DNA from 2 places in the Cytobacillus sp. BC1816 genome. Region 1 is predicted to be linked to the other one. Evidence: predicted binding sites of a transcription regulator. Region 1 holds the regulator's gene; the other holds the start of a gene.
What was found. The regulator CtsR, encoded in region 1, represses protease genes until heat stress. The targets are predictions, from matches to a motif close to ATGGTCAATAAAGGTCAAACA.
Positions count from the first base shown of each region.

Region 2: clpP (ATP-dependent Clp endopeptidase proteolytic subunit ClpP) is a predicted target of CtsR. The motif match lies at 1,933-1,953, and genes of this name have one in related genera.

Region 1 is NZ_CP195611.1:105,043-109,322, reverse strand. Features, by position in the region: gene ACR42H_RS00565 (protein arginine kinase) at 1-941, opposite strand, end outside; gene ACR42H_RS00560 (UvrB/UvrC motif-containing protein) at 944-1,492, opposite strand; gene ACR42H_RS00555 (CtsR family transcriptional regulator) at 1,516-1,977, opposite strand; rRNA gene rrf (5S ribosomal RNA) at 2,663-2,779, opposite strand; rRNA gene ACR42H_RS00545 (23S ribosomal RNA) at 2,855-4,280, opposite strand, start outside.
Region 2 is NZ_CP195611.1:4,659,279-4,663,558, reverse strand. Features, by position in the region: gene whiA (DNA-binding protein WhiA) at 1-892, shown strand, start outside; gene ACR42H_RS23700 (HPr family phosphocarrier protein) at 922-1,179, shown strand; gene clpP (ATP-dependent Clp endopeptidase proteolytic subunit ClpP) at 1,223-1,828, opposite strand; tRNA gene ACR42H_RS23690 (tRNA-Arg) at 2,133-2,204, shown strand; gene rpoN (RNA polymerase factor sigma-54) at 2,562-3,893, shown strand; gene ACR42H_RS23680 (glutaredoxin family protein) at 3,911-4,159, shown strand.

The sequences.
Region 1 (4,280 bases):
TTCAATATATTTTTTGATATGTTTTCAATGTACTGCATATCAATCCCCAGGCGAACATCAGACAAGCATTGTGCTGCTTCCTTTGATTCAATGATCCGGCTATTTGATAAAATGCCATAAGAGCGGAAGACTCTGTCTTCTAATTGTATGTTAGAAGTCTTTGCTAATGCTTCCCTTGCCGATCTTTCCTGAGAAATCAGCTGACTGACAACGCTTTTCAGATCCTCTGCGATATCCTCTTCTGATTTTCCGAGAGTGATCTGATTTGAAACTTGAAAGATGTTACCTAAAGCTTCGCTGCCTTCCCCGTAAATTCCTCTAACAACTAAACCAAGCTGGTTAATTGCCGGAATAATCCGGTTCATTTGCTGTGTGAGAACGAGGCCCGGCAAATGCATCATAACCGATGCCCTGAGCCCTGTACCTACATTTGTGGGACAGCTTGTTAAAAAGCCGATATTTTCATCAAATGCATAATCGGCTTCTTCCTCCAGCCAATCATCAATTTCATTCGCCATACTTAAGGCTTCAGAAAGCTGAAACCCCGGAAACAGGCATTGAATCCTTATATGGTCTTCTTCATTAATCATGATGCTGACTTCTTCATTTTCAGAAAGAAGGCAGGCACCATGAGTTGAATTCTCAGCAAGATGGGGACTGATCAAATGCTTTTCCATCAGCACTCTTTTTTGAAGAGGCTGAAGACGATCCATTAATAAAAGCTCCATTTCCCCTAGTTTTGAAAAAGAAGAATGCTCCACCCTCGCCTTTATTTTTTCAATGACTGCTTCTGCTTCTTCATTTGAAAATAAAGTGGGGAATTTATATTGCTTTATATTGCGGGCAAGCCTGATTCGTGAACTTAATACAATATCGGAATCAGGGCCTTCCGCACTCATCCAGGAGCTAATAGCTTGATTCATGAAACGTTCCAGCGACAAGCTTACTCCCCTCCCTTTTGATCGGCATTGAGCTGCTTTTCCAATTTCCTTATTTCGTCCCTCAATTCTGCCGCTCTTTCAAACTCTTCTTTAGCAATCATTTCTTTTAAATTAATTTTTAAATCATCAATATTCCTCCGCAGGTGAATGGTTCCCCCGATTCGCGCAGGGATTTTTCCGCTGTGTGAGGAATTTCCGCTGTGAAGCCTTCTAAGAATAGGGTTCAATTGATCTTTAAAAGTCTCATAGCAGTTGGCGCATCCAAAGCGGCCTACTTTAATAAACTGCTGAAAGGTGAGGGAGCATTGCTCACACTGCAGGACTTTCTCCTGCTGAAAAGGGTCCTGGCCCGATTCCTGAAAGGCAGGCTGAATATTCAGAAGGCCAGCAAGCAAGTTATTTATTGAAAAACCAGACCCGCTGCCCAGCATAAACAGTTCACCTTTTTCCTGTGCGCATTTCTCGCAAAGATGAAACTCTGCTTTCTCGCCATTTACAACCTTTGTAAAGTGCAGCGTGGCCGGCCTTTGGTTACATTCCTGACAAATCATGACGTCACCTCTCCAGCTCACTACTATTTATATTTCAAAGTGGTTAACATTGCCTTAAGCATTCTTGCCCTTAGCTCATCCCTGAATGGGAGATCAATATATAGGACAGAGCGGTCTATAACACTAAGCATTATTTTAGCTTCCCTATGTGTTATAATCTCTTCTTCTACCAGACGGTAAATGACATTCTCTGCACTGCTCTGGGCAATCCTGCTCTGCACCAATGAAATTATTTGGTCAACTAAATCAGCATGGTCATAGGACTGGACTTTCATAATCCGGATGAAGCCCCCGCCTCCCCGCTTACTTTCTACTGCATAGCCTTTCTCAATCGTGAAACGGGTGTTGATCACATAATTGATCTGAGAAGGAACACACTGGAACTTATCAGCAATTTCACTTCTTTTAATTTCCACAATTTCCCTTTCACTCTTCTCTAAAACCTGTTTAAGGTAATTTTCAATTATGTCGGATATATTCCTCACCAGGCCTCCCCCTATCTGACTTTGACTATATTTGACATTAATTATACATGATTTATGTAATTTCTTGCAATCGGCGGGTATTAATAATTTTCCCCCATTTTTTGACTTCCCAAACCTTAAAATGGAAGTTAATGTCGATAACAATATATTTTTGATTGGGCGGGTTTGTGCTTGGATGGAGAAGTTTTTTTGGAAGCTGGGAAGTGTGTTGGGCTTGATGACCAGATGAACAGGTGATCTGGTTAGCTGTCCTGACTTGATGTTCGGTGGGAATAGAGAGGTGGAATCCTGAAGAATGTCTGTCTGAACCTGCCGTGCAGTTAATGATACTTTTATCTAGCATGAATTGAGTTTTATGTAACAATTTTTGATTTTATCTAACATGTTTTGATGTAAACTCACATTTGTCACAATTCATCTTTGCTGAGAACGGAATTGACTTTTAAAACAGACGGTGGAATAAGGGGTAACGCATATAACTCAATTCTGAGACATAAATGAATGAGTGAAAGCAGCGCATATTTGGGCCGAGGTGAAGCATAAATTGAAAAAGTGACGCATATGCAGGCCGGGTTGACACATATAGATATATTCCCTTAAAAGGGGGAGCCCGAATAATATTTTAGGATTCAGGTAAATCATCCAAATACACAAAAAAGAGCACCCATCAGGTGCTCTTTCAGATGCCCGGCAGCGTCCTACTCTCACAGGGGGACAGCCCCCAACTACCATCGGCGCTGAGAAGCTTAACTTCCGTGTTCGGTATGGGAACGGGTGTGACCTTCTCGCTATCGCCACCGGACTATGTAATTGAAGAAACTTCGTTCCCTCAAAACTAGATAATGTATGAAGAAGCATTTGCCGAGTATTCACCAATGTGGTTAAGTCCTCGATCGATTAGTATCAGTCAGCTCCACATGTCGCCACGCTTCCACCTCTGACCTATCAACCTGATCATCTTTCAGGGATCTTACTAGCTTGACGCTATGGGAAATCTCATCTCGAGGGGGGCTTCATGCTTAGATGCTTTCAGCACTTATCCCTTCCGCACATAGCTACCCAGCGATGCCTTTGGCAAGACAACTGGTACACCAGCGGTGCGTCCATCCCGGTCCTCTCGTACTAAGGACAGCTCCTCTCAAATTTCCTGCGCCCACGACGGATAGGGACCGAACTGTCTCACGACGTTCTGAACCCAGCTCGCGTACCGCTTTAATGGGCGAACAGCCCAACCCTTGGGACCGACTACAGCCCCAGGATGCGATGAGCCGACATCGAGGTGCCAAACCTCCCCGTCGATGTGGACTCTTGGGGGAGATAAGCCTGTTATCCCCGGGGTAGCTTTTATCCGTTGAGCGATGGCCCTTCCATGCGGAACCACCGGATCACTAAGCCCGACTTTCGTCCCTGCTCGACTTGTAGGTCTCGCAGTCAAGCTCCCTTGTGCCTTTACACTCTGCGAATGATTTCCAACCATTCTGAGGGAACCTTTGGGCGCCTCCGTTACTTTTTAGGAGGCGACCGCCCCAGTCAAACTGCCCACCTGACACTGTCTCCCGCCCCGATAAGGGGCGCGGGTTAGAATTTCAATACAGCCAGGGTAGTATCCCACCGACGCCTCCACCGAAGCTAGCGCTCCGGCTTCTCAGGCTCCTACCTATCCTGTACAAGCTGTACCAAAATTCAATATCAGGCTACAGTAAAGCTCCACGGGGTCTTTCCGTCCTGTCGCGGGTAACCTGCATCTTCACAGGTACTATAATTTCACCGAGTCTCTCGTTGAGACAGTGCCCAGATCGTTACGCCTTTCGTGCGGGTCGGAACTTACCCGACAAGGAATTTCGCTACCTTAGGACCGTTATAGTTACGGCCGCCGTTTACTGGGGCTTCGATTCAAAGCTTCGCTTGCGCTAACCTCTCCTCTTAACCTTCCAGCACCGGGCAGGCGTCAGCCCCTATACTTCGCCTTGCGGCTTCGCAGAGACCTGTGTTTTTGCTAAACAGTCGCCTGGGCCTATTCACTGCGGCTCATCAGGGCTATTCACCCTAATGAGCACCCCTTCTCCCGAAGTTACGGGGTCATTTTGCCGAGTTCCTTAACGAGAGTTCTCTCGCTCACCTTAGGATTCTCTCCTCGCCTACCTGTGTCGGTTTGCGGTACGGGCACCTTTTCCCTCGCTAGAGGCTTTTCTTGGCAGTGTGGAATCAGGAACTTCGGTACTAAATTTCCCTCGCCGTCACAGCTCAGCCTATGTGGTAACGGGATTTGCCTCGTTACCGGCCTAACTGCTTGGACGCGCTAA
Region 2 (4,280 bases), 790 kb from region 1:
CGGCAAAGCGGAATTGTCCGCCTTGATCAGGATGAATGGTTCACTTTCTTTTTCCAGCCGGAAATTGATTGTGGATATTCAGACGGAGAATGCAGCAATTGCAAGAAGGATTTACACTCTGATTAAAAGGAATTACAACGTTCAGGTCGAGCTCCTGGTCCGGAAAAAAATGCGGCTGAAAAAGAACAATGTTTATATTGTCAGGCTAACGGAACAGGCCAGCATGATTCTGGATGATCTTAAAATTTTAAGTGAGGGATTCGTATTTACACACGATATTTCCAAGGAGCTCATTAAAAAGAAATGCTGTAAGCGTTCTTATCTGCGCGGTGCATTCCTTGCCGGGGGATCGGTAAATAATCCGGAGACCTCCTCCTATCATCTGGAGATATTTTCACTTTACAAGGAGCATAATGACTCCCTGTGTGAACTGATGAATACGTTCGGGCTGAACAGCAAAACGCTTGAACGGAAAAAAGGCTATATCACGTATTTAAAGGAAGCCGAAAAAATTACGGAGTTCCTAAATATTATTGGTGCACACGCAGCTCTGCTCCGATTTGAAGACATCCGGATTGTCCGCGATATGCGAAACTCGGTCAATCGACTCGTAAATTGTGAAACAGCGAACTTAAACAAAACAATCGGAGCTGCGCTGCGCCAGGTGGAAAATATCCGGTTCATCGATCAAACTGTCGGACTTCAGGTTCTGCCTGACAAACTGCGGGAAATTGCTGAATTGCGTGTAGCTTACCAGGATGTCACTTTAAAAGAGCTTGGGGAAATGGTCTCAGGCGGGAATATCAGTAAATCGGGTATTAATCACAGATTAAGAAAAATAGATGAAATCGCTGAGAAACTCCGGGTGGGCGACACTATAGATGCTCACTGACAGAGGGATCAGCAGGGAGGAGATATACAATGGCGGAAAAACAGGTTGAGGTTAAGCTGAAAACAGGATTACAGGCACGTCCGGCTGCATTGTTCGTACAGGAGGCCAATCGGTTCTCATCCGATATATTTCTGGAGAAGGACGGTAAGAAGGTAAATGCCAAAAGCATAATGGGGCTGATGAGCCTGGCTGTAAGCTCAGGATCAGTCATTACCCTCAAGGCCGAAGGGAACGACGAAAACGAAGCTCTTGAGGCACTTGCGAACTATATTCAAAAGGAAAACTAAAACAACTCGCATCGGGAAGATGCGAGTTGTTTTTTTATTCTTTTTATTTATCTTTCTTCTCATCCAAAGAGTTTCTTGTAATGATTTGGTCAACCAAACCGTATTCAAGAGCTCTCTCAGCTGTCATAAAGTTATCGCGGTCAGTGTCTTTCGCAATGACTTCAAGCGGCTGTCCAGTGCGCTCTGAAAGAATTGTGTTTAGTTTTTCGCGAAGGAAAAGAATGCGCTTTGCAGCGATTTCGATTTCAGTCGCCTGTCCCTGGGCTCCGCCTAGCGGCTGATGAATCATGACTTCACTGTTTGGAAGGGCAAAACGCTTGCCTTTCTCACCAGCAGCAAGAAGAAAAGCACCCATGGATGCTGCCATTCCGATACAGATGGTTTGTACCTTTGGCTTGATGAATTGCATCGTATCATAAATAGCCATACCAGCCGTAATGCTTCCGCCTGGGCTATTAATGTAAATGGATATATCTTTTTCAGGGTTTTCAGCTTCAAGGAATAAAAGCTGGGCAACAATTGAGTTTGCCACATTGTCATCGATTGCGCTTCCCAGCATAATGATGCGGTCTTTTAAAAGGCGGGAGTAAATATCATAAGCGCGCTCCCCGCGGTTTGTTTGTTCAATAACTGTAGGGATTAGGTTCATTTTCCAATTCCTCCTTCAAGATAAGGTCATCACACAAGATGATCAAGCATGTTCTTCCAAGTAAAGAAAATTCTTTAACTCCTATGTATTATCATGATACACTGATGGTCAATTAAGGTCAAACAAATCGCATGGAAATCGTGTCTGATTCGTTCGACACTTTTTTCTGTGCTGTGCTATCTCATTCCATGATACCCATTGTTCCAATTTTTAAACAAAAAGGAGACTTGCAAAGTGAATAAACATATCATATAATTAGTTATCGTAGCGGCTGAGCGCTTGGTCAGCCAGCTATAAAAATACTGCCCTCGTGGTGCAACGGATAGCACGTGAGATTCCGGTTCTTAAGATGTGGGTTCGATTCCTGCCGAGGGCGCTGCCAAAACTCCTTGTCTGATTTGGACAGGGAGTTTTTACTTTTTTCGCTTTCCGTAAATAAATTCAGCTATGCGCACATAAAAAAATTTATCCGCAAGAAAATGGCCCTTATCCGCAAATAAGATTCATCTATCCGCACATAAATCTAAAAAACTTCCTAAATTTAAGCCTGAATTTCAAAAAAATCCTTAAAATCCGCAGTTTTCACCATGAAAAATGAATATTCTTCCCTCTTCCATGCATATTGTGAAGTATTCAGAAAGATGGAGAAGTGCCGGTGTGATTGTATTTGCCAAGATATTTCCATACAACATTTACCGGGAATATTGTAAAATGAGGACAGGGGGAATGTATGATGAATTTGAAAGCTGGGTTATGGCAGCAGCAGACAATGAAATTAACAATGACACAGGAGCTGACGCAGGCGATTGCCCTTCTGCAATACAGCACACAGGAGCTTTCTGCTTTTTTGGAAAGCAAGGCACTTGAAAATCCCCTTTTAAAAGTAGAGTCCGGTCAAGTCCAGACGATGGATCCACGTTATGACCGTGTCAAACCGACAAGAATAAAAGTCGAAAAAGATAAAATTAATTGGATTGAGCAGATTGGCTGCGGAAAGACGATGATGCTGGATGAATATTTGAAGTCGCAGCTTCATTTGAAATTAAACAAGGACGAACAAAAAGTAATTGAGCATCTTATTGAGAGCCTTGATGAAAACGGTTACTTGCGAGCAGACTTACAGACAGCCTCCAAGGCTCTCCAGATGCCTCTTGTAAATATGGAACAGATGCTTGAAGAATTGCAGGAACTCGAGCCTGCTGGTGTTGGCGCCAGGAATCTTCAGGAGTGCCTTTCCCTGCAGATTAAGAGATTGCCAGAGAGAAATGAACTGGCTGAAATCATTATAGATGAATACTTTACCTTTTTTGCGGAGAAGAAATGGAAAGAGATTGCCAGGCAGCTTGGTGTGGAGCTAAAAGAGATTCAGGAGGTATTCGACCTCGTGCAGACCTTGAATCCACGGCCGGCTTCATCCTTCCAAAGTGAGAAATCCGCATATATAACACCGGACGTGATAATTCAGTGGGATGGAAGCTCTTTTTCTGTAAGTGTTTTTGATGAAGTGCTTCCTAAAATCAGTTTTAATGAAGGTTATTATAAAAAGTTTGCGGCCTCTGGAGACCGGAATGTCAGCCGCTTTCTTCAGGAAAAGCAGCAGGATTATCAATGGATCATGAGGAGCATAGAGCAGAGAAAAGAGACTCTTGCGAATGTGACCCTTAAAATCGTTGAAAAACAGCAGGACTTTTTTATAAAAGGACCTTCACATCTGAAGCCGATGACCATGAAGGAAATATCAGATGAGCTCGATATTCATGAATCAACTGTCAGCCGTGCTGTCCGTGAAAAATATGCGCAAACGCCATATGGGACGTATGAGCTCAGGTCGTTCTTCTCAAGCACGATTAAAACTACATCCGATGAAAATACGTCTTCACAGCAGGTCAAGACGATTATTGGTAAAATGATAGAAAAGGAAAATAAGCAAAAGCCTTTATCCGATCAGGAGCTTGTGAAGCTGCTGAAGGAAGAAGAGGGGATGGTTGTCAGCAGAAGGACGATTGCAAAATATCGGGATCAGCTGGGCATCCCATCATCATCTAAACGGAAAAGGTATGACTGACAAAGGAGATTTGCTGATTGAAACAGCCAGAGGTCGTGTTTTATACACGCAGCAGATGCCCGCTGTGTGATAAAGCCAAGGATGTAATAATGGAATTAAAGAAAGAGTACGATTTTAACTTAATTGAGAAAGACATTGACGGGAGCGATGAACTGACAGAGAAGTATGGGCTCATGATCCCGGTTGTTGAAATTGATGGGGATGAAGTGCAGTTCGGGCATATTGATGTCATTACGCTAAGTGAAGCGCTTACAGAAAAAAACTGAGATTAATCAGTTGATTTCAATACTCACTCTTGCTATTATGAAAGAGAAGCAAGGGTGATTTTTTTTGTGGTAAGTGGGACATAATATGTCTATGCGGGACAAAAAATGACCACATATGATG